4 regions of the Streptomyces diastaticus subsp. diastaticus genome follow, and region 4 is predicted to be linked to each of the others. Evidence: riboswitches for the same ligand, from Rfam matches in the RefSeq annotation. Region 4 holds a riboswitch; each other region holds the start of a gene.
The links. A riboswitch is a leader RNA that binds a small molecule or an ion and turns the genes downstream of it on or off. The one in region 4 is predicted to bind cyclic di-AMP.
Positions count from the first base shown of each region.

Region 1: another riboswitch for cyclic di-AMP. It lies ahead of Sdia_RS04040 (M23 family metallopeptidase); the one in region 4 lies ahead of Sdia_RS01615 (C40 family peptidase).
Region 2: another riboswitch for cyclic di-AMP. It lies ahead of Sdia_RS14810 (C40 family peptidase); the one in region 4 lies ahead of Sdia_RS01615 (C40 family peptidase).
Region 3: another riboswitch for cyclic di-AMP. It lies ahead of Sdia_RS23755 (M23 family metallopeptidase); the one in region 4 lies ahead of Sdia_RS01615 (C40 family peptidase).

Region 1 is NZ_BLLN01000002.1:484,783-491,619, forward strand. It holds gene Sdia_RS04030 (PrsW family intramembrane metalloprotease) at 1-10, shown strand, start outside; gene Sdia_RS04035 (aldo/keto reductase) at 61-1,005, opposite strand; gene Sdia_RS04040 (M23 family metallopeptidase) at 1,390-2,454, opposite strand; cyclic di-AMP (ydaO/yuaA leader) riboswitch at 2,466-2,602, opposite strand; gene Sdia_RS04045 (PP2C family protein-serine/threonine phosphatase) at 2,866-4,065, opposite strand; tRNA gene Sdia_RS04050 (tRNA-Met) at 4,262-4,335, opposite strand; gene Sdia_RS04055 (GlsB/YeaQ/YmgE family stress response membrane protein) at 4,428-4,697, opposite strand; gene Sdia_RS04060 (TerD family protein) at 5,037-5,612, opposite strand; gene Sdia_RS04065 (ATP-dependent Clp protease ATP-binding subunit) at 5,974-6,837, shown strand, end outside.
Region 2 is NZ_BLLN01000003.1:1,416,090-1,422,926, reverse strand. It holds gene Sdia_RS14820 (lysophospholipid acyltransferase family protein) at 1-473, shown strand, start outside; gene Sdia_RS14815 (GNAT family N-acetyltransferase) at 578-1,792, shown strand; cyclic di-AMP (ydaO/yuaA leader) riboswitch at 2,553-2,723, shown strand; gene Sdia_RS14810 (C40 family peptidase) at 2,727-3,200, shown strand; gene Sdia_RS14805 (ATP-binding protein) at 3,248-3,676, opposite strand; gene Sdia_RS14800 (helix-turn-helix domain-containing protein) at 3,928-4,791, shown strand; gene Sdia_RS14795 (DUF397 domain-containing protein) at 4,801-5,040, shown strand; gene Sdia_RS14790 (8-amino-7-oxononanoate synthase) at 5,009-6,241, opposite strand; gene bioB (biotin synthase BioB) at 6,416-6,837, shown strand, end outside.
Region 3 is NZ_BLLN01000005.1:1,447,859-1,454,695, reverse strand. It holds gene Sdia_RS23765 (M16 family metallopeptidase) at 1-568, shown strand, start outside; gene Sdia_RS23760 (M16 family metallopeptidase) at 585-1,952, shown strand; cyclic di-AMP (ydaO/yuaA leader) riboswitch at 2,197-2,350, shown strand; gene Sdia_RS23755 (M23 family metallopeptidase) at 2,364-3,137, shown strand; partial or broken gene Sdia_RS23750 (GntR family transcriptional regulator) at 3,350-3,556, shown strand; gene Sdia_RS23745 (HPr family phosphocarrier protein) at 3,919-4,200, opposite strand; gene Sdia_RS23740 (bifunctional acetate--CoA ligase family protein/GNAT family N-acetyltransferase) at 4,371-6,837, shown strand, end outside.
Region 4 is NZ_BLLN01000001.1:366,716-373,552, reverse strand. It holds gene Sdia_RS01630 (SCO4225 family membrane protein) at 1-113, shown strand, start outside; gene Sdia_RS01625 (C40 family peptidase) at 161-1,264, opposite strand; gene Sdia_RS01620 (hypothetical protein) at 2,122-2,475, shown strand; gene Sdia_RS01615 (C40 family peptidase) at 2,603-3,784, opposite strand; cyclic di-AMP (ydaO/yuaA leader) riboswitch at 3,793-3,981, opposite strand; gene pcrA (DNA helicase PcrA) at 4,274-6,823, shown strand; gene Sdia_RS01605 (dihydrofolate reductase family protein) at 6,835-6,837, opposite strand, start outside.

The sequences.
Region 1 (6,837 bases), on a different contig from region 4:
GCACCGCTGACCCGTTGCGCCCCGGCCCGGCCGGATCCGGGCGGTTCAGGTCCGCCCGGTTCAGGCCGACGCGACCGTGAGCAGCCTCAGTTCGTCCTCGGTCAGCGTGAGGTCGGCGACGGCCAGCAGCGCGGGGAGCTGTTCGACCGTGCGGGCGCTGGCGATCGGGGCGGCCACGGTCGGGCGGGCGGCGAGCCAGGCGAGGGCGACCGACGCCACCTCGGCGCCGTGAGCCTCGGCGACGGTGTCGAGGGCGGCGAGGACCTTCTGGCCGCGCCCGGTCGACAGATGCTTCTCGGCGCCCTCCGCCCGGGGGCTCGCCACGGAGGTGCCCGGCCGGTACTTGCCCGTCAGGAACCCGCTGGCGAGGGCGTAGTACGGCACCGCCGCCAGGCCCGCGCGCGAGGCGACTTCCTGGAGCGGGCCCTCGTAGGTGTCCCGGGAGACGAGGTTGTAGTGCGGCTGGAGCGCGGCGTACCGGGTCAGGCCCTCCCGGTCGGAGAAGTCGAGGGACTCCTGGAGGCGTTCTGGGCTGATGTTGGAGGCGGCGACGGCTCGTACCTTGCCCGCCTTCACCAGGTCGTCGAGGGCGGTCACGATCTCCTCGACCGGCACGGCGGGGTCGTCGAAGTGGGTGTAGTACAGGTCGATCCGGTCGGTGCCGAGCCGCCGCAGCGACTCCTCGGCCGCCGCCTTCACGTTGCCGGCGGAGAGCCCCTTGAACTGCGGATGGCCGCCCACCTTGGTGGCCACGACGATCTCGTCGCGGTTGCCGCGCGACGCCAGCCACTTGCCGATCAGGGTCTCGGACTCGCCGCCCTCGTTCCCCGGCACCCAGGAGGAGTAACTGTCCGCGCTGTCGAGGAAGTTGCCGCCCGCAGCGGTGTAGGCGTCGAGGACGGCGAAGGACTGCGCCTCGTCCGCGGTCCAGCCGAAGACGTTGCCTCCGAGGGCCAGCGGGAAGACGTCGAGATCAGAGCTGCCGAGAGGCCGGAGAGAGGTCATGGATGGATCAACAAACGAGGCCGGGCGCCCATTCCCCCCGGTCGGGTCGCGCCGGGCGAGACGGCGCTGGATGCCGCGTGCGGAGGAGGCGCACAGGTCCGGCGGCCCTGACGTCGGGGGGTAGCCGTCAGGACCGCCGGAGTTCAGCCCGCCCGTGCGGGGCGTCAACAGCCCCGGCACGGCCGGTGATCCGCGCCGACGCAGCCGCGGCAGCGCGGGAGAGCAGGGGGTGGAGGAAGGGCGACCGGCGAACAGCCGAGGCGCACACCGGCGGCGGGTGCCGACACACTTGACGCCCAGCCGCGACCGGCCATGGCAGGCAGTCCGGACGGGCCGGCCCCGGACGTACGGATCGTCCCGGGGCGGCCCCTCGGCGGCCTGTCGTCAGATGTTGAGGCCCTTGCTCCGCAGCCAGCTGAGCGGGTCGACGCCGTCGCCGCCACCCGGGTGGATCTCCAGGTGCAGATGGGGGCCGGTGACGTTGCCGGTCGCGCCGACGCGGCCGATGACATCGCCGGTGGTGACCTTCTGCCCCACGCTGACCGACATCGACGACTGGTGGGAGTACCAGAGTTCGGTGCCGTCCTCCAGCTCCAGGATGGTCCGGTAGCCGTACGAGCCGGCCCAGCCCGCTTCCTTGATGGTGCCGGAGTGGATCGCCTTCAGCGGCGTCCCGGTGGGAGCCGCGAAGTCGAGACCGGTGTGGTAGCCGGAGGACCACATGGCGCCCGCCTGACCGTAGGTCGAGGTCAGGGTGTAGGAGGTGGTGGGGAGCGAGAAACTGGCGGCGAGCTTGGCGAGGCGCTCGGCCTCCGCCTTCTTCCGCTTCTCCTCGGCCTTCTTCCGTTCCTCCTCGGCCAGCTTCTTCTCCGCGGCCTCCTGGACCTTCGCGGCCTCGGCGGCGGCCTGCTCGGCCGCGGCCTGCTCGGCGGCGCGGGCGACGCTCTGGTCGGCCTGGTCCTGCTGGTGCTCGGCCTGCTGCATGATGCGGGCCCGCAGTGCCTCGCCCGCGTCGGTGGTGCCCTGCTCGGCGTCGGCGACGGTGACCCCGGCGCCGGTGAGCGGACTGGCGGTGACCTGTGTGTCGGACTCGTCCGACCCCAGCAGGGAGCCGACGCCCGGCAGCGAACCGGCGTCAGGGAGCGACGCCTTGACGGTGGAGAGGTCGGGCAGGGAGATGGAGACCGGGGGCTTCTCCTTGGCGGTGGCGATACCGCCGGCGCCCACCGCGGCGATGACGCCGACGCCGAGGACGGTGGAGGAGCGGGCCAGGCCACCGCCGCGCTGCTTCGCGACACGGTGCCGGCCGCGGACGGGACGGATGGACTCCTCGGTGGGATTCCATTCCTCCCACGGCCCCCCGGCGGGTCCGTAGGCCGCGGGGCCGGCGGTGCGGTCCTCGTCGTTCGGCACGAACAGGGCCTCAGGGGCAGGACGGTTCGACGCCACGCGGGCGCTCTCCTTTCCTTCCTTCTCGCCTACCGGGTTAGCTGACGGGTTCGGAGCAGGAAGGTCTCCTACGGGCGCCTCGAAAGGCGTCCGATTCACCCCAAGGATTGGTTCCCCGGTTCCCTACGGGATTCGGCGCGTGCGCGCGGAGCCGTCTCGGGTGACGGCCGGGACAACCGCGCTGCGTTATCGAACGTTAATAGACACCCGTGCCGGATTCCAAGCCGTTCCAGGTGATCGTTGGCGTCAGGACGCCGGACGTACCGGGGCACCGAGGGGCGGACTCGGGCGAGTCGCCTGCACAGAACCACCACGACGCCGCCTGACGGTGTGTCAGTTGTTATGCGATGAGCGCTCGCCCGCTCACCAACAGTGACGCGCCTTCGGTGGCGTCCACCGGTCCACGGTGCCTCAGGGGCGGCGCAACGCCAGCAACGCCATGTCGTCCTGCGGTCCGCCGCCGGTGTGCACGCGGACCTCCTCGGAAAGTGTCTCCAGCAAGTGGTCGGGGGCACCGAAGCGACGGCCCGTCAGCCGTGCCGCCGGGTCGTAGAAGACCCCGCGGCGGTCGCGCGCCTCCGTCAGCCCGTCGGTGAACAGCAGCAGGATGGCGCCGGACGGGAACGGCGCGGTGTCCGACCGGTCCGGCCACGCCCCGAGGTCCCCCATGCCGAGCGGAAGCGCGGGCTGGGCCGGCACCAGCACGCGCACCCGTCCGTCCCTGTCGAGCAGCAGCGGCTCGGGGTGCCCCCGGTTGACCGTGCGGACGACGGACTGCCCAGGCGGGATCTCAGCCAGCAACGCGGTGGTGAACCCTTCGAACTGGTCGAGCCCCTCCCGCCGTACGCCTTCGCGGGCGAGGGCGCGTTCGAGGCGCTGGGCGACCATCTCCAGGCTCGACTCCTGCTCGGCCGCCTCCCGGAACGCACCGATCACCACGGCGACCGCCTCCACCGCGCCGAGCCCCTTGCCGCGTACGTCGCCGACCAGCAGCCGCACCCCGTGCGGGGTCTCCTGCACGGCGTACAGGTCGCCGCCGATGAGCGCGTCGGCCTGGGCGGCCTCGTAGCGGGCGGCCACGTCGAAGCCGCCGATGCGCTCGGCCGGGATGGGCAGCACGGCACGCTGGGCGGCCTCGGCGATGTTGCGGGCGGTGGCGAGTTCCTCGCCGCTGCGGCTCACCACCCGGTTGCTGAGCACGGCGAGGAGGCCGCAGGTCAGGATGGTCAGCAGCTCGGTGGTCGAGTCGACCTCACCCAGCGTCCCGGCCTGCCATTGGAGGAGGCTCACCGCGGCCAGCGCGACGGCCCCGGTGGCCACCGTGCCGAGGAGGGAGAAGAACGGGGCGGCGATCAGGGGCGCGGCGGCGTAGAGCGGACTGGCGTTGAAACGGGGTGGCGCCGCCTCGTCGAAGATGACCCCGGCCACGATCAGCACCGCGGGCAGCAGCTGTACCAGTGCCCGGGATCTGCTCGCCGTACGCCGGTCGCTCTTGTAGTTGCCGAGGGGAGTGCGTCCGTTACCGCCGCGCCTCGCCGACGCCCCTTCCGCGGAAGGCTCCTCGGCAGCCGGTCGGCCCGTCTCCCGCTCCGCGTCGCCGCGTTTCCCCACCAGCCCGTCTCCTGATCCATCGGCCGGCCCCCGGTCGGCCCGGCCCGGACGCGCCCGCTTCCGCGTCAGCGCTTCCCCCATGCTTCCGTCGCCCTGGCCCGGCGGCGACCGGAGGGCCGCCGAACGGGGCGGCTCAGGGGTGCGCACACGACGAAGGCCCGGATTCCTCGAAAGGAATCCGGGCCTTCGCCTTCAGTAGCGGGGACAGGATTTGAACCTGCGACCTCTGGGTTATGAGCCCAGCGAGCTACCGAGCTGCTCCACCCCGCGTCGGTGAGATCAACTATACGCCATCCAGGGGGCGCCTCGCGCCACCCGCTCCGGCGGGGCGGAGCGGGTGGCGCGAGGCGCCCCCGCACAGGTCACCGACGGCGTCCGCCCATGGTCCGGTCCAGGGCGACCACGCCGAGCGCGGCCAGGACGATCTGGATGCCCCATTCGGCCCAGTCGACGCCCTTGGTCTCGGCGAGGCCGAGCTGAGCGGCGATGAAGGTGCCGACGAGCGCCGCCACGATGCCGACGACGATGGTCAGCAGCAGGCCGATGCGCTGGCGGCCGGGGACGACCAGGCGTCCCAGGACACCGATGACGATGCCGATGACGATCGCGCTGATGATCCCGGACATCTCCATGGGACACGCCTCTCGTTTCCGTCGTGCCGTGCCTGCGGCGGACCGGCGGTGAGCGCGTCGGCCCCTCGCCGCGCGTGTGCCCGCGTCGCGACGGACCAGTCACGCCCTACGCGGAGTCAGGCGGTCCGTGCCCGTCGCGGCCCCGGAGGCATACGCGCGGGGCGCGCCGGAGGCGCGGTACGGCGGGCACGGGTCCGTGAACGCAGCACGCCCCACCCCCGGAGACGAGATCGCCCCTTCGCCACGCCCACCAGGGGCACGGGGAAGGGGTCGGGAAAAGCCCGTCGCCCGCCCGGGGGATTGGGTTGCCGGTCGGGCGACGGGTGTTCGGGGGGCGGGTCAGACGTTGACGCCGAAGTCCTGGGCGATCCCGGCCAGGCCCGAGGCGTATCCCTGGCCGACCGCGCGGAACTTCCACTCGGCGCCGTGCCGGTAGAGCTCGCCGAAGACCATGGCGGTCTCGGTGGAGGCGTCCTCGGTCAGGTCGTACCGCGCGATCTCGGCGCCGCCGGACTGGTTCACCACGCGGATGAAGGCGTTCCGGACCTGGCCGAAGCTCTGGCCGCGGGACTCCGCGTCGTGGATGGAGACGGGGAAGACGATGCGCGTGACCTGCGGCGGAACCGCCGCGAGGTTGACCTTGACCGCCTCGTCGTCACCGTCGCCCTCGCCGGTGAGGTTGTCGCCGGTGTGCTCGACGGAGCCGTCGGGGCTCGTCAGGTTGTTGTAGAAGACGAAGTGCCGGTCGGAGACGACCTTGCCGGACTCGTCGCAGAGCAGGGCGCTGGCGTCGAGGTCGTAGTCGGTGCCGGTCGTCGTACGGACGTCCCAGCCGAGCCCGACAAGGACCGCGGTCAGCCCGGGGGCTTCCTTGCTGAGAGAGACATTGCCGCCCTTGGCCAGGGAAACGCCCACGGTCTTCTCCTTCTGCGGTTCGTCCTGCGTGCTGATGCCGGTGCCCGCGCCCGCGAGGTCGTACGACCCCGGGTGCGGGCGGGCGGGGTGCGGCGACCGGGCTGGGGGACCGGCCGCGTGCCGTCGTACGACTCGCAGCCGCCACGCCTGCGCCGGGCGCCGTGGGTGGCGGCGCCGACGCCGTCGAATCTACCTCATCTCTACACGCATGTAGAAGCAGTCCCCCGGCGCCCGCTCCACCGGTTACGGCCCTGTGGCCTTCCTGCCCAACGGGCGCATCCCGCCACCCTTTGTTCTAGTGGGAAAAGTCGCCGATCGACAGACAAACCCCCAGCCAGAAAACCTCCACGGAGGCGCCACCATGTCGCTGTCGTCCTTCGGGTCCTTCGGGGGCCCCGGCCCGGACCCCTTCTCCGACCTGCTGAATCGCTTCTTCGGGATGACGCCGGGAGCCTCGCCGCCCGCAGTCCAGCGGGTCCCCATCGGCCGGCTGCTCACGGAATCGGCCCGCGACCTGCTCGGCCGCGCCACCACCAAGGCCGAGGAGGACGGCTCCGAGGACCTGGACACGGAACACCTGCTGTGGGCCTGCGCCCAGGTCGAGCCGTCCCGGTCGCTGCTGGCCAGGGCCGGGGTCGAGCCCGCCAAGCTCGCTGCCGCCATCGAACAGGTACTGCCCGGCGAGAGCCGCACCCCTTCGGCCGAACCGGGCCTCACGCCCGCGGCCAAACGCGTGCTGATCGCGGCGCACGCCCGCTCGCAGGCGGCCGACGTCTCCTACATCGGGCCGGAACACATCCTCGGCGCACTCCTGGACGACCCGAACTCCGGCGCCGGCCGTTTCCTCCAGACGCAGGGCGGCGACCTCGGCGCGCTCTCCCGGCGCGCGGACGCCACGGCGCGCTCCGAGGGCACACCGGCCGCGGCCAAGCCGGACAGCGAGACCCCGACGCTCGACGAGTACGGCCGTGACCTGACGGCCGAGGCCAAGGCGGGCAAGCTCGACCCGGTGGTCGGCCGCGCCGACGAGATCGAGCAGACCATCGAGATCCTCTCCCGCCGCTCGAAGAACAACCCGGTCCTCATCGGTGAACCCGGCGTGGGCAAGACCGCGATCGTGGAGGGCCTGGCCCAGCGGATCATCGCGGGCGACGTCCCCCGCACGCTCCACGACAAGCGCGTGATCAGCCTGGACCTGTCGGGACTGGTCGCCGGGGCGCAGTAC
Region 2 (6,837 bases), on a different contig from region 4:
TCCCGGTCGACCGCTCGGGCCGCGAGGCGGGCCAGGCCGCGATTCGCGAGGGGCTCGGCGTCCTCGGCCGGGGCGAGCTGCTCGGCATCTACCCGGAGGGCACCCGTTCGCACGACGGGCGGCTCTACAAGGGGAAGGTCGGGGTGGCCGCGATGGCGCTGCGGGCCGGGGTGCCGGTGGTCCCGTGCGCGATGATCGGCACCTTCGAGGCGCAGCCGCCGGGGCAGAGGTTCCCGAGCCCGCGCCGTGTCCGCATCCGCTTCGGTGAGCCGCTGGACTTCTCGCGGCACGCCGGGCTCGCCGACGAGAAGGCCGTGCTGCGGGCGGTCACCGACGAGATCATGACGGCCGTCCTCGCCCTCTCCGGCCAGGAGTACGTGGACCGCTACGCGGCCGAGGCCAAGGCCGAGGAGGACGAGCGGCGCAAGGAGAAGAGGCGGGCCGGGGTCCGGCACCCGAACCGAGCGGGGTAGCGTCGGCCCGGCCGTGGAACAGTTCCGCCTGCCCGCGGGCCGGCCGCGCACTGTGGCCGCCACCGCGCGATGTGGTGTCCGGCACCCGAGGAGGCAACCCCGCCATGGAGATCCGTTCCGCGACCGACGAGGATCTCGACGTCTTCGTCGACACCGTCCACGCCGCCTTCGGGCTCTTCCCGGAGGCCCCGGTCGACGGCGGCGGGCTCTGGTGGTCGGCGCTCGACGCGGACCGCTGCCTGCTCGCCCGTGCCGCGGACGGACGGCCCGTCGGCACCGCCGCGACCCACGCCTTCGAACTCACCCTGCCCGGTGGGGCCCTCGTCCCGGCCGCCGGGGTGACCGCCGTCGGTGTCCTGCCCACCCACCGGCGCCAGGGCGTGCTGCGGGCGATGATGCGGCACCAGCTCGCCGGCCTGCGGGAGCAGGGCGAGTTCCTCTCCGTGCTGCTGGCCTCCGAGGCCCCGATCTACGGCAGGTACGGCTACGGCCCCGCGACGTACACCACCAGGCTCACCGTCGCCCGCCACAAGGCCGCGTTCGCGGTTCCCCGGGCCCGCCCCGCGCTCCCCGCACCGGCCGGCACGGTCGAGGTGCTGCGCCGGTCCGAGTGCGGCGAGATCCTGGAGGAGGTCTACGACCGGTACCGCCGCGCCCAGCCCGGTGCGCTCTCCCGGCCGCACCGCTGGTGGCGCCTGCGCGCGGGCCAGGCCCCGGTCTCCGCTGCACCGCGCTACATCGCCGTCCACCGGGACACCGGCGGTGTCCCCGACGGGTACGCCAGCTACGCGGTCGAGTCCGGAACCCTGACGGTGGACGAGACCATCACCACCGACGACGCGGTCTTCACCGCCCTGGCCCGGTTCGTCCTCGGCCACGACCTGGTCTCCACCGTCGTCTTCAAACACCTCCCGCCCGGTCACCCGCTGCGCCGTCAGTTCGCCGACCTCCGCGCCGGAGAGGCCGGCGGCGACACCGACTGGCTCTGGGTGCGGCTCCTGGACGTGCCGCGCGCGCTGACGGCCCGGGACTGGCCGGTGGACGGCGAACTGGTCCTGGACGTCGAGGACCCGTTCCTCGGCGAGCACGGCCGCCACCTGCTGACCGTCCGGGACGGCGAGGCCGACTGCGTCCCGACGGACCGGGAACCCGATCTGTCCCTGGACGTCAGCGACCTCGGCTCCCTCTACCTCGGCGGCACCGCCCCGAGCACGCTCGTCCGCGCCGGGCACGTACGGGCCCACCACCCTGACGCGGCCGCCCTCGCCGACGCCTTCTTCCGCCCCGAACGCCCCCCGCACTGCCTGCACTGGTTCTGACCGGCGGCCCGCCAGCCACCGGCCCCGGCACGTTTGCCCCCGGCCGGCGGGCTTCGCAGGCGGCGAGCGGCCGGCCGCGGAGGCCGAGCTGCGCGCCTCAGCCGCTCCGGGCCCATCCGGCGCCCGCCCGCTCACCGACGCGTTGCTCCGGAGGGCGGGCGGACGCCTGCGTCAGCCGGCCGGGACGACGTCGGCGACGGCGGGCCGGGCCGGCCCCTGCCACGGGCGAGCCAGATCCCCGTACCGGCGCGCACCCGTCACCGGGGGCCGGCTCAGAGCAGGGGCGGAGCCGGAGGGCGCGGACCGCTGCCGCCGCGCGGCGGGCACGCTCCTCGACCCGACGGGGGCGCCGGAGAGCGGGGCGGTCACGCTCCCCCGGCCCCGCCGAGCGCCGTACGCCTCGCGGCGGAGCGCACCACGCGCCACGCGCCCGGCGCGCCACGCCCGGAACGGCCCGTACGGACTACCCCCGGACGGTGTATTCCGGGCCCCTCCTCCGGGCCCCTCCGGGTTGCGCCCGCCGTCCGCCCCCGTCCGCGCGTCGGCCGCTCCGCCGCTGGTCCGGCCCTCCGCCATCCCCGGGACACGCCCGGGCCGCCCACCATGCCCACTCGAACAGGGCAGGGGCGACCGAACGCACAAACCGCCCGCCCCTACCGCGAAACAGCGCCGCCGTACGTGAAGATCCGTCAGGACGACAAGCCCCCGCCGCAGCGGCGGGGCGGTCCGGGCGGACGCCGAGTCCTGCCGCCGTCCGGACGACAGGTCGACACCGAGTGGATCGGCGGGAGTGGAGGACCCAGGCACGACGGGCCCGGCAGACCGGTGACGGTCTCCCACGGCCCTTGGGGTGAAGCCGCCGCGGCGGCCGGGCGACTTCGCAGGTCCGAACCCGACAGGTCATCCTTCACAGGCGGCTGACGAAGGGTTACGCATGACTGAGCGGAATCGAGTCCCCTCCTTGCTCTCCCGGGCCGGCGCGGTCTCGGCCCTCTCCCTCGCCGCGATGAGCACCTCCCTGGTGGCCCCCGGCGCCGCGCCCGAGGCGGCGGCGGCCACCCACGCCGCCAAGGCGCTCAGGATCGCCTCGTCCAAGAAGGGCTCGCCCTACCAGTACGGGGCGACGGGCCCACGCCGCTTCGACTGTTCGGGGCTGACGCTCTACTCGTACAAGAAGGCCGGGAAGACGCTGCCACGGACGGCGGCGCAGCAGCACAACCGGACCAAACGCATCTCCCCCGCCAACCGGCGCAAGGGCGACCTCGTCTTCTTCCACTCCGGCGGCAACGTCTACCACGTCGGCATCTACGCCGGAGGCGGGAGGATCTGGCACTCCCCCAAGAGCGGAGCGGTGGTGCGGCTGGAGAAGATCTGGACCGGCAACGTGCGGTACGGCCGCGTGAACTGACCGTTGCCGCCGTCGGCCGGCCCGTACGCACGGCGTGCGCGTACGGGTCAGCCGACGGCGGTGGGCCAGGGCAGGTCGACCCGGACGGTCTTGCCGCCCTCCGGGGTCGGGACGACCGTGAGCCGGCCGCCCTGCTCGGCGGTGAGCCAGCGGACGATGGCCAGGCCCCGGCCGTTGTCCTCCCGGACCGCAGCCGGAAGCCGTCTGGGCAAGCGCGGGTGGCTGTCGGTGACACCGAGCCGCAGCCGCTCGTCCTGGTCGAGCGCCATGCCGACGGTGAAGGTGGGCGAACGGCCCTGGGTGTGCTGGACGGCGTTGGTGACCAGTTCCGAGATGATCAGGCGGACGGCGTCCGCCACCTCGGAGTCCACCGGGAGTCCCCACTCGGTGAGGACGGTCAGGACATGGGTGCGGGCGGCGGAGACCGAGGCCGGATCGCTCGGCAGAGTGACGGTTGCTTCGTGGTGGTCTGCCATGGCTGCGTCGCCCTTTCCTCGGAGCCGGTCGCGGACCCGTGGACGGATGAACTCGGGGTGTGGCGGGACCGGTTGCCTTCTTGTCAGACTGCCACTGTGTCGTCCGTCACGTAGGCCGATCCCCCAAGATATGCATATATCTGTCGCCCGATGCGGTGAACTCTGCGACGGGCGACCGTATTGGGCCCGTCCTCCGGGTGTGCCATGGGCGGCTTCGCCCGCACCGAACCGGCCACCGGAAGGAGACGTGCATGCGTAACGGTCCCGCCGTACGCCGGCGCAAGCTCGGAGCCGAGCTGAAGGCCCTTCGCGGCCGCGCGGGGCTCACCAGCGGCGAGGCGGCCGGCCTGCTCGGCTGGCACCAGTCCAAGGTGAGCCGCATCGAGACGGCCCGCAGCGGGGTGAAGCCCGGGGACGTGCGCCGCCTGCTCGACGCCTACGACGTACGCGATCCGAGACTGCGCGAGCTGCTGGTGGCCCTGGCCGGCACCGAACAGGACGGTGAGCACCGGCACTGGTGGCACCGCTACCGGGGCGTGCTGCCGCCGGAGTACCGGGACTTCATCAGCCTGGAGTCGCAGGCGGCATGGATGCGGACGCTGGAGACCTCGGTGGTGCCGGGGCTGCTCCAGACCCCGCGGTACGCGCGGGCGGTGACCCGGGCCTCGCTGGCCGGTGTTCCCCCGGCGCAGGTGGACGCGCTGGTGGAGGTGCGACTGGCCCGGCAGGAGGTGTTGCGGGCCGATCCGCCGCTGGAGCTGCGCGCGGTGATCGACGAGTCGGTGCTGCACCGCGGGATCGGCGGTCCGGAGGTGATGCGTGGCCAGTTGGCCGCCTTACGGGAGGCGGCGGCCCTCCCCCACGTCGTGATCCAGGTGCTGCCGTTCACCTCGGGTGAACACATCGGCCTCACGGGCCCTTTCGTCATCTTCTCCTTTCCGAACATGAACGACCTGGATTTGGTCGTTCTTGACCACCTCACGAGTAGCCTCTATCTGGAACGGAAAGAAGACCTCTCGGCATACGCCGACGCCTTCGCCTCCCTTCAGGCGCGGGCGCTTTCAGCAGAGGACTCGCTGCTTCTCCTCGCCGAGAAGCACGACGACGGCCCGTAAGGAGGCGCCGTGACCGCACAGCCTCGGTACGTCCCGGTCAGCAGCTCACTGCAAGGCGTCCGGTGGCGGCGCAGCAGCCGCAGCACCGGGATGAACAACTGCGTGGAGACCGCCGAGCTCACCTCCGGTCCCCATGCCGGTCTGCTCGCGGTACGGGACTCCAAGAACGCCCCCGGCCCCGCGCTGCTCTTCTCCCCTGCCGCCTGGCGGGGCTTCGTCACCGCCCAGGACCCTGGACCGACGGCCTGACACCCGGCGCTCCGGCGGCCCCGCCCCCTCCCGCTCGGCGGGCGGACGGCGGGGCCGTCCGCGTGAGGACGGTCAGGGCCCGGTCCAGGTCGGCGGAGGTGAGGTCGGCGCGGGCCGTCAGCCGCAACCGCGAGATGCCGTCGGGTACGGACGGCGGCCGGAAGCAGCCCACCGCCACGCCCTGTTCCCGGCAGCGGGCGGCCCAGTCGGCCGCCTCCTGGGCCGACGGGGCGCGCACCGAGACGACCGCCGCGTCCGGCCGGGCGGCCTGGAGGCCGGCGCCGGCGATCCCCTCGTACAGGGCGCGGGCGGTGCGGCGGACCCGGGCGGCGCGGTCCGGTTCGGCACGCAGCAGGCGCAGGGCGGCCAGCGCGGCGCCTGCGGCGGCGGGGGCGAGGCCGGTGTCGAAGATGAGGGTGCGGGCGGTGTTGACGAGGTGGTCGATGACGGCGGCCGGGCCGAGGACGGCGCCGCCCTGGCTGCCCAGCGACTTGGAGAGGGTCACGGTGACGACGGTGTCGGGCGCCCCGGCCAGCTCGGCGGCGTGCGCGCTGCCCCGGCCGCCCTCACCGAGGACCCCGAGGCCGTGGGCGTCGTCGACGAGGATGCCCGCGCCGTGTTCCCGGCAGGCGGCGGCGAGCGCCGGGAGCGGGGCGGCGTCGCCGTCGACGGAGAAGACGGCGTCGAAGACGCCGAGGGCCGGGCCCCGGTGGGCGGCGAGTGCCTTGCGGACCGCGTCGGGGTCGGCGTGGGCGACCACCTCGGTGGTGCCCCGGGCCAGTCGGCAGCCGTCGATGAGCGAGGCGTGGTTGGAGGTGTCGGAGACCAGCAGGGTCCCGACGGGGGCGAGCGCGGTGACGGCCGCGAGGTTGGCCGCGTAGCCCGAGGAGAGGACGAGGGCGGCCTCGGCACCGCAGAAGTCGGCGAGTTCCCGCTCCAGTTCGGCGTGGAGCGCGGTGCTGCCGCTGACCAGCCGGGAGCCGGTGGCGCCGGCGCCCCAGCGGCCGGCGGCCTCGGCGGCCGCTCCGGTGACCTCCGGGTGGCGGGCGAGGCCCAGGTAGTCGTTGCCCGCGAGGTCCAGCGTGCCCCAGGCGGCGGGCCTCGGGCGCAGGGCCCGCGTCAGCCCGGCCTCGGCGCGGCGGGCGGCCGCCTCGGTGGTCCAGGCGAACGGGCCGACGAGGCCGGGGGTGGGGTGGGGCATGAGTCGTCCTCAGCGTCGCCGGGGCAGGGCGGCCGGGCCGCCGTTTGTGAGCAGTGCACAGAGGCTAGCCGGTCGGAAGCAGGGGCAGGGTGTGGTAATACCCACAGCACTTTCAGGGTGCGTTGTAGGAAGTCTCCTTGGCCCGGGCCGGTCCGGTGCGTCAGGATCAGCCGCATGGATCTCCTGAAGACGCTGGTGGACAAGGGGCTTCGGCGCGAGCTGCCGACCCGGGACGAGGCGCTGGCGGTGCTGGCCACCTCCGACGACGACCTGCTCGACGTGGTGGCCGCGGCGGGGCGGGTACGGCGCCAGTGGTTCGGCCGCCGGGTGAAGCTGAACTACCTGGTCAACCTCAAGTCCGGGCTCTGCCCCGAGGACTGCTCCTACTGCTCGCAGCGGCTCGGTTCGCAGGCGGGCATCCTCAAGTACACCTGGCTGGGCGCCGACGAGGCCTCCCAGGCGGCCGCCGCGGGCCTGGCGGGCGGCGCCAAAAGGGTCTGCCTGGTGGCGAGCGGCCGCGGCCCGACCGACCGGGACGTCGACCGGGTCTCGAAGACCATCGAGGCGATCAAGTCGGCCCATGAGGACGTGGAGGT
Region 3 (6,837 bases), on a different contig from region 4:
GGACGGCACCCGCGCCGCCGACGCCGCCGACGTGGCGCTCACCGTCCTCGGCGGCGGCGAGTCCTCCCGGCTCTACAACCGCCTGGTCCGCCGAGACCGTTCGGCTGTCGCCGCCGGCTTCGGCCTGCTGCGGCTGGCCGGCGCGCCCTCGCTCGGCTGGCTCGACGTCAAGGCCTCCGGCGACGTCGAGATCCCCGCCATCGAGGCCGCCGTCGACGACGAGCTGGCCCGCTTCGCCGCCGAGGGCCCCACGGCCGAGGAGATGGAGCGCGCCCAGGCCCAGCTGGAGCGGGAATGGCTGGACCGGCTCGGCACCGTCGCCGGCCGCGCCGACGAACTCTGCCGGTACGCCGTCCTCTTCGGTGACCCCCAGCTCGCCCTCAGCGCCGTCGGCCGGGTGCTGGACGTCACCGCCGACGAGGTCCGCCAGGCCGCCGCCGAGCGCCTGCGCCCGGACAACCGCGCGGTCCTCGTCTACGAGCCGCTCACCCCCGAGGAAGCCGAGCACGCCGAGCACGCCGAGAACACCGACGCCGCGACCGGCGAGGAGGCCGCAGCCAGTGAGTGACGTCATCACCCCCGCCATGGATCTCCACCCGCAGCCGGCCGGAGGAGCCCCCCGCCCCTGGGCCTTCCCCGCCCCCGAGCGCACCAGCCTGGACAACGGCCTGACGGTGCTGCGCTGCCACCGCCCCGGCCAGCAGGTCGTCGCCGTGGAGGTGCTGCTCGACAGCCCGCTCGACACCGAGCCCGAGGGGCTCGACGGCCTCGCCACGATCATGGCCCGCGCCTTCAGCGAGGGCACCGACCGGCACAGCGCCGAGGAGTTCGCCGCCGAGCTGGAGCGCTGCGGGGCCACCCTCGACGCCTTCGCCGACCATCCAGGCGTCCGGCTCTCCCTGGAGGTTCCGGTCTCCCGGCTGGAGAAGGCGCTCGGGCTGCTCGCCGACGCGCTGCGCGCCCCCGCCTTCGATCCGGCCGAGGTCGAGCGTCTGGTCCGCAACCGTCTGGACGAGATCCCGCACGAGCAGGCCAACCCGGCCCGCCGCGCCGCCAAGGAGCTGTCCCGGCAGCTCTTCCCGGCCGGCTCGCGCGTCTCGCGGCCCCGTCAGGGCACCGCGGAGACCGTCGAGCGGATCGACGCCGCCGCCGTCCGCGCCTTCTACGACCGGCACGTGCGCCCGGCCACCGCCACCGCCGTCATCGTCGGAGACCTGGAGGGCACCGACCTCGACGCCCTGCTCGCCGACAGCCTCGGCGCCTGGCAGGGCGACGCGGGCAAGCCCAACCCGGTCCCGCCGGTCACCGCCGACGACACCGGGCGCGTCATCGTCGTCGACCGTCCCGGCGCCGTCCAGACCCAGCTGCTCATCGGGCGTGTCGGACCTGACCGGCACGACCGGGTCTGGCCCGCCCAGGTGCTCGGCACGTACAGCCTCGGCGGCACCCTGACCTCCCGTCTGGACCGTGTCCTGCGCGAGGAGAAGGGCTACACCTACGGCGTGCGGGCCTTCGCCCAGGTGCTGCGCTCCACCCCGGAGGGGACGGGCGCGGCGATGCTCGCCATCAGCGGCTCCGTCGACACCGAGTCCACCGGCCCGGCCCTGGACGACCTCTGGAAGGTGCTGCGCACCCTGGCCGCCGAGGGTCTCACCGAGGCCGAGCTGGACACCGCCGTGCAGAACCTCGTCGGGGTGGCGCCGCTGAAGTACGAGACGGCCGCCGCCGTCGCCTCCACCCTCGCCGACCAGGTCGAGCAGCACCTGCCGGACGACTTCCAGGCACGGCTGTACCGGATGATGGCCGACACCGGTGCCACCGAGGCGACCGCCGCCGTGGTCAGTGCCTTCCCGGCCGACCGGCTGGTGACGGTGCTGGTCGGCGACGCCTCGCGGATCGCCGAGCCGGTGCGCGCGCTCGGCATCGGAGAGGTCAGCGTGGTCACCGGCTGACGTCCGCTCAGCGAGCCCCGGCCGGCATCCCCCAGCCGGAGGGCGGAACCCCGGAAGCCCTGGACGGCGACCGGGGTTCCGTCATGTCCACGCCTCGGTGGGGATGCCCCTTTCGCGGGATTGACGCCCCGTCTGTCCTGTGGTGTGCGCAACAAAAGCGGCGTTCGGTTTGTAGCACGACAGAAGTGCCCATTAGCGTCTCTGCGGCTGTCCGGCCGACGCACCCGCCACACCCGTGGCGAACGGGCAGTCATCGCCGAATCCCCGCAGGGCGTGAGCCCGGGGAACCGGGGACCCACCGTCCCAGGGGTGAATCGGGCGCCTCCCGCGAGGGGCCCGTAGGAGACCTTCCTGCTCCGAACCCGTCAGCTAACCCGGTAGGCGAGAAGGAAGGAAAGGACCAGCCGCTCCATGGCGTTCACCCGTCCCACCGGGAAGCACCGGCGAACGAACCGCCGGGCCACCCGCACCGGGGCCGGCCTGGCCGGCGTCGCCGCCCTCACCACCACCGGCGTGGTGGGCACCCTCGCCTCTCCGGCCGCGGCCGGAGAGGCCCCCGCGCACACCGGCTTGACGCAGGCCATCACCATCGGCGACAGCCTCGCCGACCGCATCGGTGACCAGGCCGCCGCCCAGCGCCTCGCCGCCGAGGCCGCCGCCGCCGAACAGGCCGCCGTCGAGGCCGCCCGCGTGCAGGCCGCCGAGGCGAAGCAGAAGGCCGAGAAGGAGCGCGCCGAGAAGATCCGGGCCGCCCGCGCCGCCGAGCGCGAGCGCCTCAACCGCTATGTCCTGCCCGTCGAGGGCTCCTACGTCTCCACCGGCTACCGGACCGGCGGCAGCCTCTGGTCCTCCGGCAGCCACTCCGGAGTCGACTTCCACGCCCCCTCCGGCAGCGTCGTGCGCGCCGTCGGCGCGGGCACCGTGGTCCAGACCGGATGGGGCGGTGCCTACGGCAACGAGGTGGTCGTCAAGATGCACGACGGCACCTACACCCAGTACGGCCACCTCACCTCGGCCACCGTCTCGGTCGGCCAGACCGTCACACCGGGCCAGCAGATCGCCGTCTCCGGCTCCACCGGCAACTCCACCGGCCCGCACCTGCACTTCGAGGCCCGCTCGGGCGCCGACTACGGCACCGACATGGATCCCGTCGCCTACCTGCGCGGCCACGGCGTCGACGTCTGACCGGGCCCGTAGGACCCGTTCCTCCCCGAAGACCCCGGCCCTCCCGAGCCGGGGTCTTCGGATTGTCCGCGGCCGGTGTGCCCACCCCACGCCTTCCGGCCAGAAGGTGTTCGCGGACCACCCGGAGCCGCCGGACAGCGCCTCTTCCTGTCCTAGGGGCGCGGCAGAGGACCGGACGGCCGCGTTTCGCGGGCCACGGGCGGAGGACGGGCATGGGTGTTCCGGCGCAAGCGACACGCACCGCGATCGGACAGGACATCGTCTCCGGCGCCCACGGGCGCGGCTCCCGCCTCACCGAGGGGCAGCTCGCCCGCCCCTACGGCGTCTCCCGCGTCCCCGTGCGCGAGGCACTGCGCACCCTGGAGGCGCGCCACCTCCTCGCCGGCCGGCCCCTCTTCTCGGCCGGGAGGTGCCGCGCCTCCGGTTCGCGTGACCGGTGACCGATGACCGGCGCGGCGGGGGGCGCGTCGGCTGACGCGAGGAGCGGCCGCGACCGCGCCGACGGGCTCCGGACGGCCCGGCGAGGCGGTCCCGGTGGCCCGAAGCGGATCGCGTACAGGGGGCCCCGGCCCCCGTGAGGGCACGGCCGCCCGCCCCGGTGCGTCCGGGGCTCCAGCGCGACACCGCGGCCCGCGGACAGCGCCACGCGGCTGACTGACGCCCGCCGGTTCCCGGCACCCGCCCCCTGAAGTGCCGGGGCCGCTCCACCGGCTCCGCGCCCCCGCCGGGCAATCGGGTCTCACGCGCGGTCAGCCGTCACCCCTCGGGGGCAGCCCCGGCGTCAGACGGTCTCCGGAAGCTCGTCCAGCCCTTCCGCGACCAGCTTGGCCAGGCGCTCCAGGGCGGCCTCGGCGCCGTCGGCGTCGGCGGAGAGGACGATCTCCTCGCCACCCTGCACGCCGAGGCCGAGGACGGCCAGCATCGAGGCGGCGTTGACCGGGGCGGTGTCCGGCTTGGCGATGGTCACCGGGATGCCGGAGGCGGTGGCGGCCCGGACGAAGATGGAAGCGGGACGGGCGTGCAGGCCCTCGGCCCAGCCGACGTTGACGCGGCGCTCAGCCATGTTGAAGCTGCCCTTCACGAAGCGGACGATGTTGTCTAGACCAGACTCGCACACCGCTCCGTACGACCCGGCCGGGGACATCCGCTCCCGCCCTCTACCCCCTGGCGCCCGCGGAGACAAGGCCCAGCCTGCCCCGTGCCCGACGGCTCCGCGACCCGTACGCTGCTCCCATGGACACCCCGTCGGACCAGCACGCCTACCCCGCCCACTGGGAGGCCGACGTGGTGCTCCGCGACGGCGGCACCGCGCGCATCCGGCCCATCACCGCCGACGACGCCGACCGCCTGGTGAGCTTCTACGAGCAGGTCTCCGACGAGTCGAAGTACTACCGGTTCTTCGCGCCCTACCCGCGCCTGTCGGCCAAGGACGTCCGTCGCTTCACCCACCACGACCACGTCGACCGGGTGGGCCTGGCGGCCACCGTCGGCGGCGAGTTCATCGCCACCGTCCGCTACGACCGCGTCGACGGCCGGGGCATGCCCGCCTCCGCCCCCGCCGACGAGGCCGAGGTCGCCTTCCTCGTCCAGGACGCCCACCAGGGCCGCGGCGTCGCCTCCGCCCTGCTGGAGCACATCGCCGCGGTCGCCCGCGAGCGCGGCATCCGGCGCTTCACCGCCGAGGTGCTTCCCGCCAACACCAAGATGATCAAGGTCTTCACCGACGCGGGCTACCAGCAGAAGCGCAGCTTCGAGGACGGCGTCGTCCGCCTGGAGTTCGGCCTGGAGCCCACCGACCGCTCGCTCGCTGTGCAGCACGCCCGTGAGCAGCGCGCAGAGGCCCGGTCCGTCCAGCGGCTGCTGGCCCCGGGCTCGGTCGCCGTGGTCGGGGTGGGCCGCGCCCTCGGCGGGGTGGGCCGCAGCATCCTGCGGAACATCCTCGACGCCGGGTTCACCGGCACGGTGTACGCCGTCAACCAGGGTTTCCCCGAGACGGGGGACACCCTCGACGGCGTCCGCGCCCACCGCTTCGTCCGCGACATCGCCGAACCGGTGGACCTCGCCGTCATCGCCGTCCCCGCCGACCGGGTGCCCGAGGCCGTCGCCGAGTGCGGAGAGCACGGCGTCCAGGGCCTCGTGGTGATCTCCGCCGGCTACGCCGAACAGGGCCCCGAGGGCCGCGAACGCCAGCGCGCCCTGATCCGCCAGGCCCGCTCGTACGGCATGCGGGTCATCGGCCCCAACGCCTTCGGCGTCATCAACACCACCCCCGGGATCCGGCTCAACGCCTCCCTCGCCCCGGAACTCCCCGTGCCCGGCCGGGTCGGCCTGTTCACCCAGTCCGGTGCCATCGGCATCGCCCTGCTCTCCGCCCTCCACCGCGACGGCGGTGGCGCCGACGGCGTCCCCAACCCGGCCGGCGTCTCCACCTTCGTCTCCGCGGGCAACCGCGCCGACGTCTCCGGCAACGACGTCATGCAGTACTGGTACGACGACCCGCACACCGACGTCGCCCTGATGTACCTGGAGACCATCGGCAACCCCCGCAAGTTCGCCCGCCTCGCCCGCCGCACCGCCGCGGCCAAGCCGCTGGTCGTCGTCCAGGGCGCCCGGCACAGCGGCATCACCCCCACCGGCCACCCCGCCCCCGTCACGCGGCTGCCGTACGCCACCGTCTCCGCCCTGCTGCGCCAGGCCGGCGTCATCCGGGTGGACACCGTCACCGAACTGGTCGACGTCGGCCTGTTGCTGGCCGGGCAGCCACTGCCCGCCGGCCCCCGCGTCGCCATCCTCGGCAACTCCGAGTCGCTCGGCCTGCTCAGCTACGACGCCTGCCTCTCCGAGGGCCTGCGCCCGCTGCCGCCCCGCGACCTCACCACCGACGCCACCCCCGAGGACTTCCGGGACGCGCTGGCCGCCGCCCTCGCCGACGACGGCTGCGACGCCGTGGTGGTCACCGCCATCCCCTGGGTCGGTGCCGACGGCGTCCCCGAACGCCCCGACGGCGAGGCGCTCGGTGCCGCCCTGCGCGCCGCCCACGCCACCGCGCCCGACAAGCCGGTCGTCGTCGTCCACGTCGAACTGGGCGGCCTCGCGGAAGCCCTCTCCGCCGCCGCGGGCACCGGCCCGGGCAGCCCAGCCACCCAGCGCGTCCCGGTCCGCCCGCCGGCCGTCCCCGGCCCCGCCGCCGCCGACGACGAGGCACCCCCCGCCCCGCGCGCCCGCCGCATCCCCGCCTACCCGGCCGCCGAGCGGGCCGTCCGCGCCCTCGGCGAGGCCGTCCGGTACGCCCAGTGGCGCCGCGAGGCCCAGCGCCCCGGCGGCGTACCGGAGTACGAGGACATCGACGAGCGCGGTGCCGCCGCCGACATCGTCCGGCTGCTGGCCGCCGCCGGGACCACGGCACCCGGTGGCACGCCGCGCGCCCACACCCTCGGCGCCGAGGACACCCGCGCCCTTCTCGGCCGTTACGGCATCGACGTCCGCCCCACCCTCCCGGCCCCCGACCCGGACACCGCCGTCCGCGCCGCCGCCGCACTCGGCTACCCGGTCGCCCTCAAGACCACCGCGCCCCACCTGCGCCACCGCGCAGACCTCGGCGGAGTCCGCCTCGACCTCGCCGACGAGACCCAGCTCCGACAGGCGTACGCCGAGCTGACCGGGCTCTTCGGCGCCCCGGCCGAGCTGCGGCCGGTGGTCC
Region 4 (6,837 bases):
TCCTCGGCGTCGCGGCCGGAGCCCTCGTGCAGGCCCTCGCGCTGGGAGCGGGGTACCGGTGGCTGGCCTCCCGCGGTCACGGCCACGGCCGGACGGGGGCGAGCCACGCCTGAGGGGCGTCCCGCGCCCCCGGTCGGTCGCCCGACTCCGGGACTCCGGCTCACGCCACCCGCGTCGCCCCCGCGAACGGCATCTCGCTGATCGGGGCGACGCGGACGGGGGCGTTCGGGTTCGGGGCGTGGATCATCTGGCCGTCGCCGATGTAGAGGCCGACGTGGCTGATGGAGGAGTAGAAGAAGACCAGGTCGCCGGGGGCGAGTCGGTCGCGGGAGACACGCTGGCCGGCGTTGATCTGGGTGTAGGTGGTGCGGGGGAGGGAGACACCGGCGGCGCGCCAGGCGGCCTGCGTCAGGCCCGAGCAGTCGAAGGCGTTCGGGCCGGTCGCGCCCCAGACGTACGGCTTGCCGATGGCGGTGCGGGCGAAGGCGACGGCCTGGGCGGCACGGGAGTTCGGGGCCTTGACCGCGCCGGCGGCGGGAGAGGCGGCGGAGGACGCGGGGCGGGCCTGGGCGCGGGAGGCGCGCGGTTCCTTACCGGTGACCTCGGCGCGTTCGGCGGCGGTCAGGCGGGCGAGCAGGGCGCGGGACTCGGCCAGCTTGCCGGTGACCGTCTTCTTGTGCGCACGCAGTTCGCCGCGGCGCTTCTCCAGCCCGGCCAGGACCGTGTCGGCCTCGGTGCGCAACTGGTCGACGACGCGCATCTTCTGGCGCACCCCGGCGATCTGGGCGGACTGGCGTCCGGCGGCGCGGTCGGCGCGGGCGGCCCGGTCGAGGTAGCCGTCGGGATCCGAGGTGAGGAAGAGCGCGACGGACGGGTCCACCGCACCGGCGCGGTACTGCGCGGCGGCGGTGGCGCCCAGCGCGGTACGGGCCTGGTTGAGCTGGGCGGTCCGGCGGGCCGCCTCGTCCTGGAGCCCGTCGAGGCGGCGTTCGGCCTTGTCGGCCTTCTCCTTGGCGCCGTTGTACTTCTCGGTGGCGATCTCGGCCTCCCGGTGGAGCCGGTCCACCTTGGCCTTGACCTGCGCGGGCGTCGGGCCGGGCGCGGCCTGCGCCACGGGCGAACCGGCGACCACCGAGCCCGCCGCCCCGGCGAGGGCCAGCGCGGTGGCGGTGGCGTTGCGCAGAGAGGCTCCCGGCGTGAGGCGCCCGGGGGCGGGGAGATTCACCGCCAGCTTGCGGAATCGGGGCTTCCGGTGCGAGGCCACAGCCGCGCGTCCTTCCGGTCGGGGTCAGGGGAGCGAGCCGGGTCCCGGTGGGGTCCGCGCAGGGGAGCGGGTGCCGCCGGGCCGTCTCGTAGGCGCGGCCGGTGCCTGTGGACTATGCCGAGTGCCGGGTGCGCCAGGGAGGAGCTAAGCCCGAATGTCACGGCCCAGGGCTGGATTGTCCGCAAACATCCGGTCGGAACCGCCGACCGACCGCTTGTGACCACTTCCCCGCCGCCTCTGCCCTCCCCGCCGGGACCCCATGATCGAATGGCCCGCTGCCCGCTGCCCGCTGCCCGCTGCCCGCTGCCCGCTGCCCGCTGCCCGCTGCCGTCGCGTACGAGCCGCGCCCGCCACCGCCACCGCCGCCGCACCCGGCGCGGCCCGTCCCGCCTCCGGCCGGGGAGGCGGGACCACCGCGTACGCGGCCCCCGCCGCGAGCCGCACCGGCCCGGGCAGGGAGGACGCGTACGGCGGCTGCCACGCACCCGGGGCGGACGGTGAGGCGGCGTGCGGTGGGCGCGGCCTCGGGCCGAGCGGCCTCGGGTCGACCGCCGGCCGGCCCCCCGGGAGACCTCCCGGACGACCCGGCACGGCCTCACCGCGAGCCTGGCCGCCTCCGCCTGCCACGTGGTGCGGGGGAGCCCGGCTTCCCGAAAGGGCCACCGCTTCGGCCCCGGCCGCCGGTGAGCGGGTGCCGTCCGACGAGTTCCTCGCCGTCGGCCCTGTCCGCGCCCGCCGCGGCACCTTCGCCCGCGAACGGTGTCCGGCCCCGGGCCGCAGCCCGTCGGCCGGCGTCGTCCCGGCGGGCAGGACCCTGGTGGGCCGGGGGCGCCGGGGGCCTCGTTAGGGTGCGAGCCATGGACGTCCTCATCAATGTGTTCGTCGGCCTGCACATCATCGGCATCGCCTCACTCCTGGGTGGTTTCCTCACCCAGATGAAGGCGATCGGTGCGGGCACGGCCCGCTTCATCCCCGCCATGCTCCACGGCGCCCTCACCATGCTCGTGACCGGCATCCTCCTGGTCGGTCTGCGCGAGATGGACGGCGGCACCCTCAACCACATGAAGATCGGCATCAAGCTGCTGGTCCTCATAGTCATCCTCGCCCTGGTCTACGTGAAACGCGACGACGAGAAGGTCGACAAGGGCGTCTTCGCCGCCGTCGGCGGCCTGACCGTGCTCAACATCTTCATCGCCACCCTCTGGACCTGACCCCGCCGCCCCCTGTCCGGGGTTCCGCGGGCCGCGGTGCACGGCGAAGGCCGGGTTCCCCACCGAACGACGGTGAGGAACCCGGCCTTCGCCGTGCGTGGCCGCCCGTACGGGCCTTGAGCGCCGGTCAGGCCGGCCGCACCACACTGTGGATCGGCATGTAGTAGATCGACTCGACCCGGACGTCGGCGCCGGGCTTCGGGGCGTGGATCATCTCGCCGCCACCGATGTAGATGCCGACGTGGCTGATGTCGTCGTAGAAGAAGACCAGGTCACCGGGTTGGGCTGCGTCCACGGAGACCTTCTGGCCGACCCCCACCTGGTCCCAGGTGGTGCGAGGCAGCGAGATGCCGGCGGTCTTCCAGGCGGCCTGGGTGAGGCCCGAGCAGTCGAAGGAGTCGGGGCCGGCCGCACCCCAGACGTACGGCTTGCCCATCTGGGCGCGGGCGAAGGCGATCACCTTCTCGGCCTTGGCGGCGTACGAGGAGCCGGGGGCCGTGGAGCCGCCGCCGGAGCCGGTGCCCGGGCCGGAACCCGACCCCGCGCCGCCTGAGCCGGCCTCCTCGCGCTCCTTCTCCTCGGCCGCCTCCCGGGCCTCGCGCTCGGCCTCCTCCTGCTTCGCGCGCTCCTTCGCCTTGCGCTCGGCCTCGGCCTGCTTCTTCCGCTCGATCTCGGCGAGCCGCGCCTTCTCCTCGGCGGTCAGCTCGGAGAGCAGCGTGCGGGCCTCGGTGAGCTTGGCCTGCACCTCGCGCTTGGAGTCCTTGAGGGTGCGCTGCGACTCGGTGAGGCTCTCCAGCTGGCGGGCGGCCTTGGCGCGCTCGCGGCCCGCCGCCGCCTGCTGGGTCCGGTAGTCGTCGACGACGGCCTTCTGCCGCTGGGTGAGGCGGTTCATGAGCTGGCTCTGGTCGAACCAGCTCTGCGGGTCGTCGGCGAGCAGCAGGGTGGCCGTCTCGGACATGCCGCCGCTGCGGTACTGGGCGGCGGCGAAGGCGCCCAGCTCGCCGCGGGCGGCGTTCAGTTTGTCGGCCCGCTCGGCGACGCCGTCCAGCAGCTTGTCGACCTTGGCGCGCTGGGTCCTGGTCCGCTCCTGGGCGGCGTTGTACTTCTGGGTGGCCGTACCGGCCTCGCGGTAGAGCCGGTCCACCTTCTTCTGCACCTCCTCCAGGGAGGGCTTCGGCGCGGCGGGCCGCTGCGGGGCCGCCTGCGCGGTCTGGGAGAGCAGGGCCACCGAGGTGAGGGCGGCCGTGGTGAGGCCGAGGGCACCGGCGGTGCGGTGGCGGGGGGCGCGGGGCTTGCGGTGCGACGCCAAGGCGTGCGACTCCTTCCGTGGACCGCCTGCCGGGTTAGCTGTCGGGTTCGGGCGTACGGAAGGCTGCCCTACGGTTCCGGCGGCCGGGCCGGGCTGCGTGCCCGGTCCGTGGCGGGTACCGATTCACCCCGGTGGTGCGCGGTGGGTCCCCGGCTCCGGGGCCCGTGGGGGCGTACCGGATTCGGCAGGGGGCGGTGCGCTCCGGCGCGAGTCGCCGGTGGGGGACGAACCGACCCGGCGAGCACGCTAGCCAACTCGTGTGGTGCCTGTGAAGGTTGGTGAGCGATATGCCCGATACATTTTCGTTATCTTGTCGGTGGACGGTCGAAAAGCGGTGTCGCGCGGGTGCCGGCCGGCCTCCTCCGTGACCTGGCCCACAGCGCCCGCGTGCCTCCGCGGTGTCCGATACGTCACGTTCCCCGTGGCGGGCGGGCGGGCCGCCCGGAGCGGGGTCCGGTTGTCGGCGCGGCGGCCTAGACTCGGTAGGCGATGAGCAGCCTCTTTGACGACAGCTTCCTGGCCGACCTCCAGTCCTCGGCGCCCTCCGCCCGGCTCGGCGACGAGCCGCCGCCCCCGCCCGAGGAGGAGGCGCCGGAGGAGATCCCGGCCGATCTGTTCGGCGGGAGGTTCGACGCGCCCGTGGACCGGGACGCGTACTACCGGGACGGCGCCCCGCGTCCCGCCGTCGATCCGGCCGCCCTGCTCGACGGGCTCAACGACGAGCAGCGCGCCGCCGTCGTCCACAGCGGGTCGCCGCTGCTCATCGTCGCCGGAGCCGGTTCCGGCAAGACCCGTGTGCTCACCCACCGCATCGCCCACCTGCTCGGCGAGCGCGGCGTGCACCCGGGCCAGATCCTCGCGATCACCTTCACCAACAAGGCCGCGGGCGAGATGAAGGAGCGCGTCGAGGAACTGGTCGGCCCGCGCGCCAGCGCCATGTGGGTCTCCACCTTCCACAGCGCCTGCGTGCGCATCCTGCGCCGGGAGTCGAAGCACCTCGGCTTCACCTCGTCGTTCTCGATCTACGACGCGGCCGACTCCAAGCGGCTGATGGCCCTGGTCTGCCGCGACCTCGACCTCGACCCGAAGCGCTTCCCGCCGAAGTCCTTCACCGCCAAGGTCTCGAACCTCAAGAACGAGCTGGTCGACCCCGAGGACTTCGCCGCCCAGGCCGCCGGGGGCACCTCCCAGACGGAGTCTGGGGGAGGTTTCGAGAAGACGCTGGCGCAGGCGTACACGATGTACCAGTCGCGGCTGCGCGAGGCCAACGCGCTCGACTTCGACGACATCATCATGACCACGGTCCACCTGCTCCAGGCGTTCCCCGACGTCGCCGACCACTACCGGCGCCGCTTCCGGCACGTCCTGGTCGACGAGTACCAGGACACCAACCACGCCCAGTACTCCCTGGTCAGGGAGTTGGTCGGCACCCCGGCCGACCGCCCGGTGGACGTCCCCGAGGGCGCCGAGTCCGACCACGACCCGCTCCACCCGGCCCCCGAGCCGGCCGAGCTGTGCGTGGTGGGCGACGCCGACCAGTCGATCTACGCCTTCCGCGGCGCCACCATCCGCAACATCCTCCAGTTCGAGGAGGACTACCCGAACGCCACCACGATCCTCCTGGAACGGAACTACCGCTCCACCCAGACGATCCTCACCGCGGCCAACGCCGTCATCGAGCGGAACGAGAACCGCCGCCCGAAGAACCTCTGGACCGACGCCGGGGCGGGCGCCGGCATCACCGGGTACGTCGCCGACACCGAGCACGACGAGGCCCAGTTCGTCGCCGAGGAGATCGACCGGCTGACCGACGCGGGCGACGCCAAGGCGGGTGACATCGCGGTCTTCTACCGCACCAACGCCCAGTCCCGTGTCTTCGAGGAGATCTTCATCCGGGTCGGCCTGCCCTACAAGGTCGTCGGCGGTGTCCGCTTCTACGAGCGCAAGGAGGTCCGCGACGTCCTCGCCTACCTGCGGGTCCTCGCCAACCCGGAGGACAGCGTCTCCCTGCGCCGCATCCTCAACACCCCCAAGCGCGGCATCGGCGACCGGGCCGAGGCGATGATCGACGCCCTCTCGCAGCGCGAGCGGATCAGTTTCCCGCAGGCCCTGCGCCGGGTCGACGAGGCGTACGGCATGGCGGCCCGCTCGGCCAACGCCGTCAAGCGGTTCAACACGCTGATGGAGGAGCTGCGCACGGTCGTCGAGTCCGGCGCCGGGCCCGCCACCGTGCTGGAGGCGGTCATGGAGCGCACCGGCTACCTCGCCGAACTCCAGTCCTCCACCGACCCGCAGGACGAGACCCGCATCGAGAACCTCCAGGAACTGGCCGCCGTCGCCCTGGAGTTCGAGCAGGACCGCAGCGAGGAGGAGGGCGCCGGCACCCTCCCGGAGTTCCTGGAGCAGGTCGCCCTGGTCGCCGACTCCGACCAGATCCCCGACGAGGACGAGGACGGCTCCGGGGTCATCACCCTGATGACCCTGCACACCGCCAAGGGCCTGGAGTTCCCCGTCGTCTTCCTCACCGGCATGGAGGACGGCGTCTTCCCGCACCTGCGCGCCCTCGGCCAGACCAAGGAGCTGGAGGAGGAGCGGCGCCTCGCCTACGTCGGCATCACCCGCGCCCGCGAGCGGCTCTACCTGACCCGCGCCGCCATGCGCAGCGCCTGGGGCCAGCCCTCGTACAACCCGCCCTCCCGCTTCCTGGAGGAGATCCCCGAGCAGCACCTGAAGTGGAAGCGGACGGGTGCCATGGGCGCCCCCGCCGCCGCGAGCCCGCGCGGCCCGGCCGGTTCGGTGGCCTCCTCGCTCTCCTCCTCCACCCGCGCCAAGGGCGCCCCGGCCTTCGCCACCCGCCGGGCCGCCGAGCAGCCGGTGGTCTCGCTGGCCGTCGGCGACCGTGTCACCCACGACCAGTTCGGTCTGGGGACCGTCGTCGGGGTCAAGGGCGCCGGGTCGGCCGCCGAGGCCACCGTCGACTTCGGCGGCGAGAAGCCCAAGCGGCTGCTGCTGCGGTACGCCCCGGTCGAGAAGCTGTAGCCCGGGCCGGGTCA